2 regions of the Promicromonospora sp. CA-289599 genome follow, and region 1 is predicted to be linked to the other one. Evidence: predicted binding sites of a transcription regulator. Region 1 holds the regulator's gene; the other holds the start of a gene.
What was found. Region 1 encodes LexA, which represses DNA repair genes until DNA is damaged. Its sites were predicted from a motif close to TCGAACANNTGTTCGA; they were not measured.
Positions count from the first base shown of each region.

Region 2: ACQEVI_RS28120 (DUF222 domain-containing protein) is a predicted target of LexA. The motif match lies at 1,940-1,955, and genes of this name have one in related genera.

Region 1 covers NZ_JBNJNI010000001.1:4,771,237-4,776,210, reverse strand. The annotation lists gene thpD (ectoine hydroxylase) at 1-553, shown strand, start outside; gene ACQEVI_RS21275 (DUF5302 domain-containing protein) at 622-849, opposite strand; gene nrdR (transcriptional regulator NrdR) at 996-1,469, opposite strand; gene ACQEVI_RS21265 (LysM peptidoglycan-binding domain-containing protein) at 1,589-2,035, opposite strand; gene lexA (transcriptional repressor LexA) at 2,225-3,040, shown strand; gene ACQEVI_RS21255 (L-lactate dehydrogenase) at 3,146-4,135, opposite strand; gene ACQEVI_RS21250 (ATP-dependent DNA helicase) at 4,163-4,974, opposite strand, start outside.
Region 2 covers NZ_JBNJNI010000002.1:136,945-141,918, forward strand. The annotation lists gene ACQEVI_RS28105 (hypothetical protein) at 1-316, opposite strand, end outside; gene ACQEVI_RS28110 (hypothetical protein) at 385-1,044, shown strand; gene ACQEVI_RS28115 (hypothetical protein) at 1,041-1,715, shown strand; gene ACQEVI_RS28120 (DUF222 domain-containing protein) at 2,022-3,770, shown strand; gene ACQEVI_RS28125 (MFS transporter) at 3,984-4,974, opposite strand, start outside.

The DNA of each region.
Region 1 (4,974 bases):
GGTGGTGGGGCGGGCCCGGCAGATCCTCGGCTCCGACGTCTACATCCACCAGAGCCGCGTCAATCTCAAGCCCGGCTTCGGTGGCGGCGACTTCGCCTGGCACTCGGACTTCGAGACGTGGCACGCCGAGGACGGCCTGCCACGGATGCGGACGGTCAGCATCTCGATCTCGCTGACCGACAACTACTCGTTCAACGGCCCGCTGATGATCATGCCCGGCACGCACAAGACCTACGTGTCCTGCACCGGCCGGACGCCGAACGACAACTACAAGTCGTCACTGGTGATGCAGAACGCCGGCACCCCGGATGAGGACATCCTCACCCGCATGGCCAGCTCGCACGGCATCGACGTTCTCGCCGGCAAGGCCGGCAGCGCGATCATGTTCGACTGCAACTGCATGCACGGCTCCAACGGCAACATCTCGCCGTTCCCCCGATCGAACATCTTCCTGGTCTACAACAGTGTCGAGAACACCGCGGTCGAGCCGTTCGCAGCGCAGAAGGCTCGACCGGCCTTCCTCGGGAGCCGGGACTTCACACCGGTCAGCTGAGGCAGCGCCGAAAGACAAGGCCGCTGACCTGGTCGTTCACCAGGTCAGCGGCCTCCATCACCGATGGATCAGCCGGACTTGCGGCGGAACATCTTCTGCACGGGGCCGGTCGTCTCCGAGCCGTGCACCGCGCCGGTGTTCACATCGCCCGCGGAGGTCCGGCTCCGAGCCGCGTTCTTGCGGTCCAGAGCCTCCTTGAACTTCGCCTTCGCGTCCGTGCTCGGCGCTGTCGCGACCTTGGGCTCTTCAACACCCTTGGTCTCGGCCACCTCGGCATTGGGCTTCTCGTCCGTCACACCGATCACCTCCTCTTGTTCCGGGGGTCCCTCGATCGGGTCCGTCGTCGGCCCCAGCCTGCACCACGGCGCAGCCGGGTGCCAACATTTTTGGATTTCACCTGGGCGAGCGCGGCCGACGACGGCGCGCCGGGCCGGGCCGGCTCCTATGCCTGAGCGGCGGCGGCCCGCTCGGCGCGCTCCGCGCGGAGCGAGGTGATCGCGCTCTCGAAGTCCTCGAGCGAGTCGAACGCCTGGTAGACGCTCGCGAACCGGAGGTAGGCGACCTCGTCGAGCTCGCGCAGGGGGCCGAGGATGGCGAGACCCACCTCGTACGCGTCGATCTCCGCGCTGCCGTTGCTCCGCAGGGTCTCCTCGACCCGCTGGGCCAGGATCGCCAGGTCGTCGTCGCTCACCGGACGCCCCTGGCACGCCTTGCGCACACCCGCGGCGACCTTGTCGCGGCTGAACGGCTCGGTGGCGCCGGAGCGCTTGACCACGGACAGGCTCGCGGTCTCCACGGTGGTGAACCGCCGGTTGCAGTTCGGGCACTGCCGCCGCCGCCGGATCGACAGGCCGTCGTCGGCAGTCCGCGAGTCCACCACGCGCGAGTCGGCGTGGCGACAGAACGGGCAGTGCATGCTCACTCCTGCGTGGTCGACCATCGACCGGAGGCCTCCGGTCGCGCCCCGACCGTAAGCGGGCAAACCACCCCCTTGCAACATAGCCGCAACATTCGTCGGTGAATCGACGCCTTCGGTCACTCCTTGGGCAGGAGCAACAGCTCCCCGACGCGCACGCTGCCGGTCGACATCCCGTTCAGCTCCTGCAGCCTGCCGACCGCGTGCCGCACGTCCTCGCCGGGCCTCGCGACCTCCTGGGCGAAGCCCCAGAGCGTCTCGCCCGGCTGCACCGCATGCACCCGGACCTCGGTGGGCTCCCCCGGGGAGCTGGCGACCGCCGTCGCCCCCCACGTGACCATCGGTGCGACCAGCAGCATGGCGAGCAGCACGAGGACCACGCGGCCGCGCCGGGTGAGCCGCAGGCCGGCCAGGCCCAGCCGGTCGGCGAGCGTGCGCCCCTCCGCCGGGGTGTACGCACGAACCGCAGCCGGTCCGGCCGCCGGTGCGTACGCCCGGCCATACGACGGCGCATACGCCTGTTCATACGTCGGGGTGTACTGCCGCAGCGGGATCACGTCCCCCATGGCCCCTCCTCGAAGTGTGCAGAGCTTCTGTCGTTCATACAAGCGTTCGTCGAACGCCCGTACCATTGTGTAGCACGGGACACCGTCCATGTCGAGACACGCTCGAACATTCGTTTGAGCCGAGCGCGTTTGTGACCTAGAGTGGGTAGCGCACAGGAGAACATTTGTCGGAACGGGAGGGGCACGGGCATGACGGGACGGGACGGGACCAGCGACACGAGAGCCGTCGACACGGCAGCCTCCGGCGTCGCCACGCTGGACACGCCAGCCGACAAGGCGGTCGCTGACGTGCACACGATCTCGCCGACAGACCGCCTCACCGAACGGCAGCGCCTCGTGCTGGACACGATCCGGCAGTCGTTCGAGACGCGCGGCTATCCGCCGTCGATGCGCGAGATCGGCGAGGCCGTCGGGCTGGCCAGCCCGTCGAGCGTCAAGCACCAGCTCCAGATGCTCGAGAAGAAGGGCTTCCTGCGCCGCGACCCCAACCGGCCGCGCGCCATGGAGCTCGTGGAGCCGATGGCCGAGCAGGTCGACAAGCCGACGCGCGGCGAGATCCACTGGCCCGAGCCGCGCCGCAGCGGCCAGGTCCACTGGGGTGGCTCCGTGCCCGACGACGCCAGCACTCCCCCGCCGTCGTACGTGCCGCTCGTGGGCCGGATCGCGGCCGGTGGCCCCATCCTTGCCGAGCAGGTCGTCGAGGACGTGTTCCCGCTCCCCCGCCAGCTGGTGGGCGACGGCGAGCTGTTCCTCCTCAAGGTCGCCGGCGACTCGATGGTCGACGCCGCGATCTGCGACGGCGACTGGGTGGTCGTGCGGCAGCAGAACGTCGCGGAGCAGGGCGAGATCGTCGCCGCCATGATCGACGGCGAGGCCACGGTCAAGACGTTCAAGCAGACCGACGGTCACGTGCTGCTGCTGCCGCAGAACCCGGCCTACGAGCCGATTCCCGGCGATGAGGCCCAGATCCTCGGCCGCGTGGTCGCGGTGCTGCGGTCCCTGTAGCCGGTAGGGCGTCCAAGGACGACGAGAACGGGGTTGTGTTCCGATGCCGATCCGGCAGGAACACAACCCCGTTCTCGTCGTCCTTGGGGCCGTACGGCCGCTGCGTCAGAAGCCGAAGCGCTTCTGGACCGCGCGCACGCTCTCCGCCGAGGCGCGAAGGCCCGCCAGCTCGTCGTCGGACATCGGCACCCGCACGTTGGCCGTGACACCCCGCCGGTCCACGAGCGACGGCACGGACAGACACACGTCGCTGATGCCGTGGTAGTCGTCCAGCAGCGAGGACACCGGCATGATCCGGCCCTCGTCGTTGAGCACCGCCTCGATGATGCGGGTAGCAGCCAGGCCGACGGCGTAGTTGGTCGCCCCCTTGCCGGAGATGATCCGGTACGCGGAGTCGACCACCTCGCGGTGCACCTCCGTACGCACCGCGACGTCGAGCGGCTGCTTGCCGCCCAGGGGCTCCCAGTCGAGCAGCGGCACGCCGCCGATCGAGGCCGAGCTCCACAGCGCTATCTCCGAGTCGCCGTGCTCTCCGGCGATGTACGCGTGCACGTTCCCCACCGCCACGCCGCAGCGCTCGGCGAGCACCACGCGGAGCCGGGAGGAGTCCAGGACCGTGCCGCTGCCGAACATCCGCTCGCGCGGCAGGCCGGAGATCTTGAGCGCCGCGTAGGTCACGACGTCCACCGGGTTGGTCACCATGACGTACGTGGCGTCCGGCGCGACGTCGACCAGACCGGGCAGGATGTCGCGCATCAGGCCGATCGTTCCCTCGGCGAGGTCGATCCGGGTCTGCCCTGGCTTCTGCTTCGCCCCCGCGGTCACGACCACGACGTCAGCTCCCGCGCAGACGCCGACGTCGTCCGAGCCGATCACCTGCGCCTGGGGCGTGAACATGAGGCCGTGCTGGAGGTCGAGCACCTCGGCCTCGACCTTCGCCCGGTTCACGTCGTGCAGGGCGATGGTCCGCGCCGAGCCCCGCGCGAGCGCGGCGAACGCCAGCGTGGAGCCCACCGCGCCCGCGCCCACCACAGCGATCTTGGTGGTGCGGGTGCCGGAGGACCGGTCGGCCGGGATGTCCGAAAGGGCTGCCATGCTCCCCAGACTAGGTGTCGAGCCGGACTAGGTGTCGAGCCTCGCCAGCGCGGCGCGCACCAGTGCTGGGTCGGTGGTCGGCCAGAACCCCGGCATCGAACGAGTGAGGAACGATGCGTAGCGGGCCGTCGCGAGGCGCGGGTCGAGGACCGCCACCACTCCCCTGTCGTCCATGCTCCGCACGAGGCGCCCGGCCCCCTGTGCGAGCAGCAGTGCCGCGTGCTGCGCGGACACCGCCATGAACCCGTTGCCGCCTGCCTGCTCCACTGCCTTGGCGCGTGCCGCCTTGACCGGGTCGTCGGGGCGCGGGAACGGGATGCGGTCGATCAGCACGAGCTGGCACGACGGACCCGGCACGTCCACGCCCTGCCACAGGGACAGCGTGCCGAACAGGCATGCCTCCGGATCCTCGGCGAACTCGCGCACGAGCGTGGGCAGCTGGTCGTCACCCTGCGCCAGGATCGGGAGGTCGAGCCGCTCGCGCATGGCCTCGGCCGCGGCGTTCGCGGCGCGACGCGAGGAGAAGAGCCCGAGCGTGCGGCCGCCGGCGGCGGTGATCAGCTCCGCGATCTCGTCGAGCTGCGCCTCCGTCGTCGGCTCGCGGCCGGGCGCCGGGAGGTGCCGCGCGATGTACAGGATGCCCTGGCGCGGGTAGTCGAACGGGCTGCCGGCGTCGAGACCCTGCCACGGCGGGGCATCCTCGCCCTTGAGGCCGAGCGTGCCGGCCACCGCGTCGAACGTGCCGCCCAGCGCCAGCGTGGCCGACGTGAAGACGCCCGTCGCCTCGCCCAGCAGGTGCATCCGGATCAGACCAGCCACGTGCAGCGGCGCCGCGTGCA
Region 2 (4,974 bases), on a different contig from region 1:
CGCACCCGACCGCGACCATGGTCAACCTGCGCACGCCGGTGCCGGGCGCTGGAGGCGGTGTGACCGACTCAGCTGGTGCGGCTGGTGGGGCTGGTGCGGCTGGTGCGGCTGGCAGGACTGGTGAGGCTGGTGAGGCTGGTGGGAAGCCGTGCGCGACGGCGTCGACGTCCGACGCTTCCGGCGCACCGTCGTCCGGCAGGCCGGGCAGCGCGACCAGGTCCCAGGCCGGCCCGCTCACCGAACCTGGGGCGAGCTTGCCGAGCTGCGCTGTCTCGAGCTGCTCGAGGTGCCGTGTCGGCCGCGGGTTCTCCCTCACGCGGGAACGATAGCGCCCAAGGGTGAAAAGCCGGAATCTCGACAGGCCCGCTGTGGGACGATCCGCCGGTGACGACGACATGGCGGTCCGGACTGGAGCAGTGGCTGGACGACCCAGAGGGTGACGAAGGCCCCGCACCGGAGACGAGCCATCCGGCATTCGCCGAGGTGGCGCCGCCTCAGTTCTACGACAAGGGTGACGAGTTCGCGCCGTTCGGCAACGACTCGGGGTCCGACATGCTGGGCTCCGAGCAGGACTGGTATCGCGACGGAATGACCGACGCCGACCTGCCGCGGATCGTGATCGGCCCTCTCGGCGACTGGGACACCGAGAGAATCGCGGACGGGCTGTGGTCAGGCGAGTCGGACTTCATCGACGACTGGTTCGCCGCCTGGGGTGACTCGGATGCCGCTCATCACGTGTATCACGAGACCAACGGGGTGATCGCTGCGACTGTCGGGCAGTTCAAGGTTCGCGGCCTGCTGAACCCGACCATACGGAGGGTTGGTCTTTTCGCGCTGGCCGTCAAGCAGGGCAGCCTCGACGACGGCGACGTACGGTACCCGCACTGGGAACACAGAGCCCGAGCCCGAGCCGGCGCCGAGGCCGTGCGCAGGGTGCTGATCGCCGCCCCCGTGGTCGGCTCGCCCCTACATCGGGGTGAACCCCTGCCCACCGGCCTCGACCGGAAGGCGCTGGACACCCTCGGCGGCGGCCCAGCCGCATGAGCGCGCAACAGGAGCGGAGCGGCATACCCCCGGCCCTGCAACGCGCGAAACGCATGGCGATGGCGTCGATGCTGACCGGCGTCGCCGCGGCGCTTGTCGGCGCCGTCGTCTGGCACGCCGGCAGCAAGGGCCAGCTCCTCCTGGTCGCGGGCATCATGAGCGGCCAGACCCTCGCCTTTCTGTTGTGGCTCTTCACCGGCTTGTCCGTCATCGTGCTGGGGTTGGTCGGGTTCCGGCTGTTCGTCATCGGGTACGAGGCGTTCACCGCGACCATGGCGGCGCTCTTTCTCTGCGCGGTGATCCTGGCTGCCGCCGTCGGCGTCCTCATCACGGGCCTCCTCTCGCTGCTGAGCGCGGAGGTCACGTACAAGACACTGCACGAACTCGACCGCCCCGCCGGGAGGCAGGTAGTCATCGAGGAATCCGTGTCGTTGCGCGGCAGCACCTCGTGGCGGTTCTACGTGGGCGGGCCGTTCCTCTACGACGAGATCACGGCGCCGACGACCACCGTCGAGTGCGCGGAGCTCAGCAACGCAGGGCAGACCACGTTCGAGTACGGCGAGTACCTGCTGCGGACCGGCAGGGAGGGCAGGGATGTCATCACGTACGCCCCCGAGGGACACCTGAGCTGCCACCACGGCGACGTATCGCGGATGGTCCTCCCGGACTGACCGCCGGTACGAGAACCTAGCCGAAGCCAACATCTCGCCGTACGACCAGGTGTCGCGCAGCCAGGCGAGCGCCATCAGGGGCGGGCTTGGACCCCCTCAAGGCCGATCCTCGCGGAGCGCTCGGTGCGGACGCGGCCCGGCCGCTGGCACTTCTCGAACAGGCCACGCGACATCTGCATGACGCTCTGAAGAGTTATCCACAGATTTGAAATCCAGCAAGCGGATCGCACGCGTGTTCGACATAATAGATGCACTGAGGGAGCGAGAACTAGAGACCAGCAGCGATCAAGATGGGCGGGGGTGGGCATGGTGGAGCACACGACGAACAGCGGTCCCGCTGGTGACCCGCCTCCTGCTGCGGCCTCGATCGAGGAAACCCTCGCCCGGATCGAGAACGAGATCGACCACCTCACCACCCAGACCAGCCCGGAGACCCTGACCGGGTGGGATGCGCCGAGCATCGGCCGCCTGGTCGAAGCGCACACCCGGATCCGTCGGCTGACCGGCCGCCTGGACGGGGTCCGGTACACGCTGCTACCGAGGATCGAAGCCGAGGGTTCCTGGCGCTCCGGTGGCATGACGCGTACGTTCACGTCCTGGCTGAGGCTCCGTGAAGGCATCTCCGCACACACGGCAGGCAAGGACATGACGATCGCGCGGCGTCTCGCGACGGCGCTGCCCGCCACCCGGGAGCGCCTGGTCGCCGGAACCCTCGGTGTGGACCACGCGAGGGTGATGACGGAGGTCGCGCCCACGAGCGAGACGCGTACGGATGCGTTGGCGTGGTTGATCGATACCCGTACCGGGCACACCACCACCCCGGAACAGTTCGTGCAGACCGTTGCCGTCGACCTCCCCGACCCCGCAGACGACCCGGACGGGGCACGGACCCGGGAGCTGGTCACCCAGGTCCTGGAAGGCGCGGTCACGGACGGGACCCTGGTCACGGGTGAGGGCATCGTCCTACGTGAGGCGGGTGTGTTGAACGCGGACCAGTTCCGCACGGTCGCGCGCCGGTTCGCGACCGTGACCGACCCGGACACCGACGACCTCGATGACGACAAGGCGGCCCGCGGTGAGTTCTTCGACCTGGCCAAGACGTTCGGCGGGTACCACGTGGCCGGGTTCCTCACCGACGAGCACGGCCTCCTGGTCAGCACCGCGATCAACGCGGTCCTGGGCGCCCCGTCCGCGGACGACGGTCGCACCACGACGCAGCGCCGCGCACAAGGCCTCGCCGACATCGCCCGGGTCGTGCTGGACACGAACCAGGCCTCCCCAGGGGCCGCGATCGCCCCGCACCTGAACGTGACCGTGTCCTGGAACGAGTTCGTCACCCAGGTCACCCGCACCCGCGACGGCCTATGCCTGTCCTGCGGACAGACCCGACCCGGGCGCGGCAACCGCCCGGGCGCGGGTCCGAACGTCCCGAGCACCAGCACCGGTAGCGGTAGCCCGACCGGCAGCCCCACCAGTAGTCCGGGTGGAGACCAGGGTGGCTGGAGTACCGCGGGAGCAACAGTGTCCGGGTTCTTGTCCTCCGGTGGTCCGGTATTCACCGAGACCGGCGGCCGTGCCCCACGCGCCCTCGTGCGCCGCCTGGCGTGCCACAGCGCGGTCACCCGGATCGTGTTCGGACCCGACGGCGCCGTCCTGGACGTCGGACGCGCGCAACGCACCGTGACAGGACAGATGCGACGCGCCGTCATCGCCAGAGACCAACACTGCGTCTGGCCAGGGTGTGACCAACCACCCTCACGCTGCGAGGTCCACCACGCCATCACCCACTGGGCCGACGGCGGAAACACCTCCATCACCAACAGCGCCCTGCTGTGCTGGTACCACCACCAACTCGTCGACACCAAGAACATCACCATGCACTGGACCGGCAAGACCACCACCACCGACAACGACGCGACCACCGGTGCCCTGCTGGAGACCGGGTGGGCCTTCACCGACGCCTACGGACACCGCATCCGACTACCCGAACCCATCGAAGCCCCACCACCCAGCACGAACCCGAGCCCGGATCCACCAGACGCCGAAGCCGCCTGACTTACGGGGCGTGGTGGCGGGACCATCACAGCGCACGCTCAGAGCTGGACTGCCGAGTCAGGCACCGACGGATCGCTACGAGGCATCCGCGCCCGCCGAGGGCCGCTTCGCGCTCGGACCTGGCAGTCGCAGGACCACGTGGCACCTCGCGCGCCACTCAGACCTGAACTCCTGCCACCGGATTCAACGACTCAGCTTGATCGGCTTCAGGCCTTACCGCCGGATCCCGTCCGGGAGCGCCGTCCGTGAGGAGACCGCCACGATCGTCAGGCACAGCGCGACGGCGACCGCACCGAAGCCGAACATCTCGCCGTACGACCAGGTGTCGCGGAGCCAGGCGAGCGCCATCGGGACGAAGAACCCGATGTAGGTCAACGAGTAGAAGACGGCGGTCAGTCCGGCGAGCTGGCCCGGCCCGGCGATCCGCGCGACCTCGCTCAGCCCGGCCACCAGTGCGAGGCCGTAGCCGGTACCGAGGACCACTGCCGCCACCACGCCGATCGGCAGCGACAGCGCGGTGGACGCCCAGCCGGCGAGCGCCATCCCCGCACCGATGATGGTCAGAGCCACGATGGAGGCACGGGCCGACGACGGCGTATCGATCCGGCGGGCCACGACCTGGATACCGATACCGCAGCCGAGCGCCAGGATGGCCATGACGCCCGCGAAGGCGATGGGGAAACCGCCGACCTGGTCGGTGAGCAAGCTCGGCAGCACCGCGAACGCGCAGCCGGCACAGCCGAACACCCAGGGCGCGAGGGGCACGACCACCCGCAGGAACCTGGGGTCCCGGACGGCGGTGATGCGCAGGTCGTCGAGCAGCGGGGCCCGCTCGTCACGCGGGAGGCGCCGGCGGGTCTCCGGGACGCGGAGCAGCACCAGGCCGGCGACCAGGGATCCGGCCGCGTGCAGCACGTACGACAGGAGAGTGGGCCAGGGGGCGAACTGCGCGAGCATGGCGGCGATGCCCGCCCCGGAGAGGAATCCCGCGGTCAGGGAGAGCGATCCGCGACGAGGCCCGGCGGCACGCTCGCCGGTGGCGGCACTGAGCTCCGTGAGCCAGGTGGATCCCACGGCCATGGCCAGCCCGAGCGCGACGCCGCAGAGCAGACGGCCGATGGAGAGCACCACGGGGCTCGCCGGGTCCAGCGCGAGGACGAGCGACCCGAGCGCCGAGAGCGGCGCCGCGGGCAGCAGCAGCGGG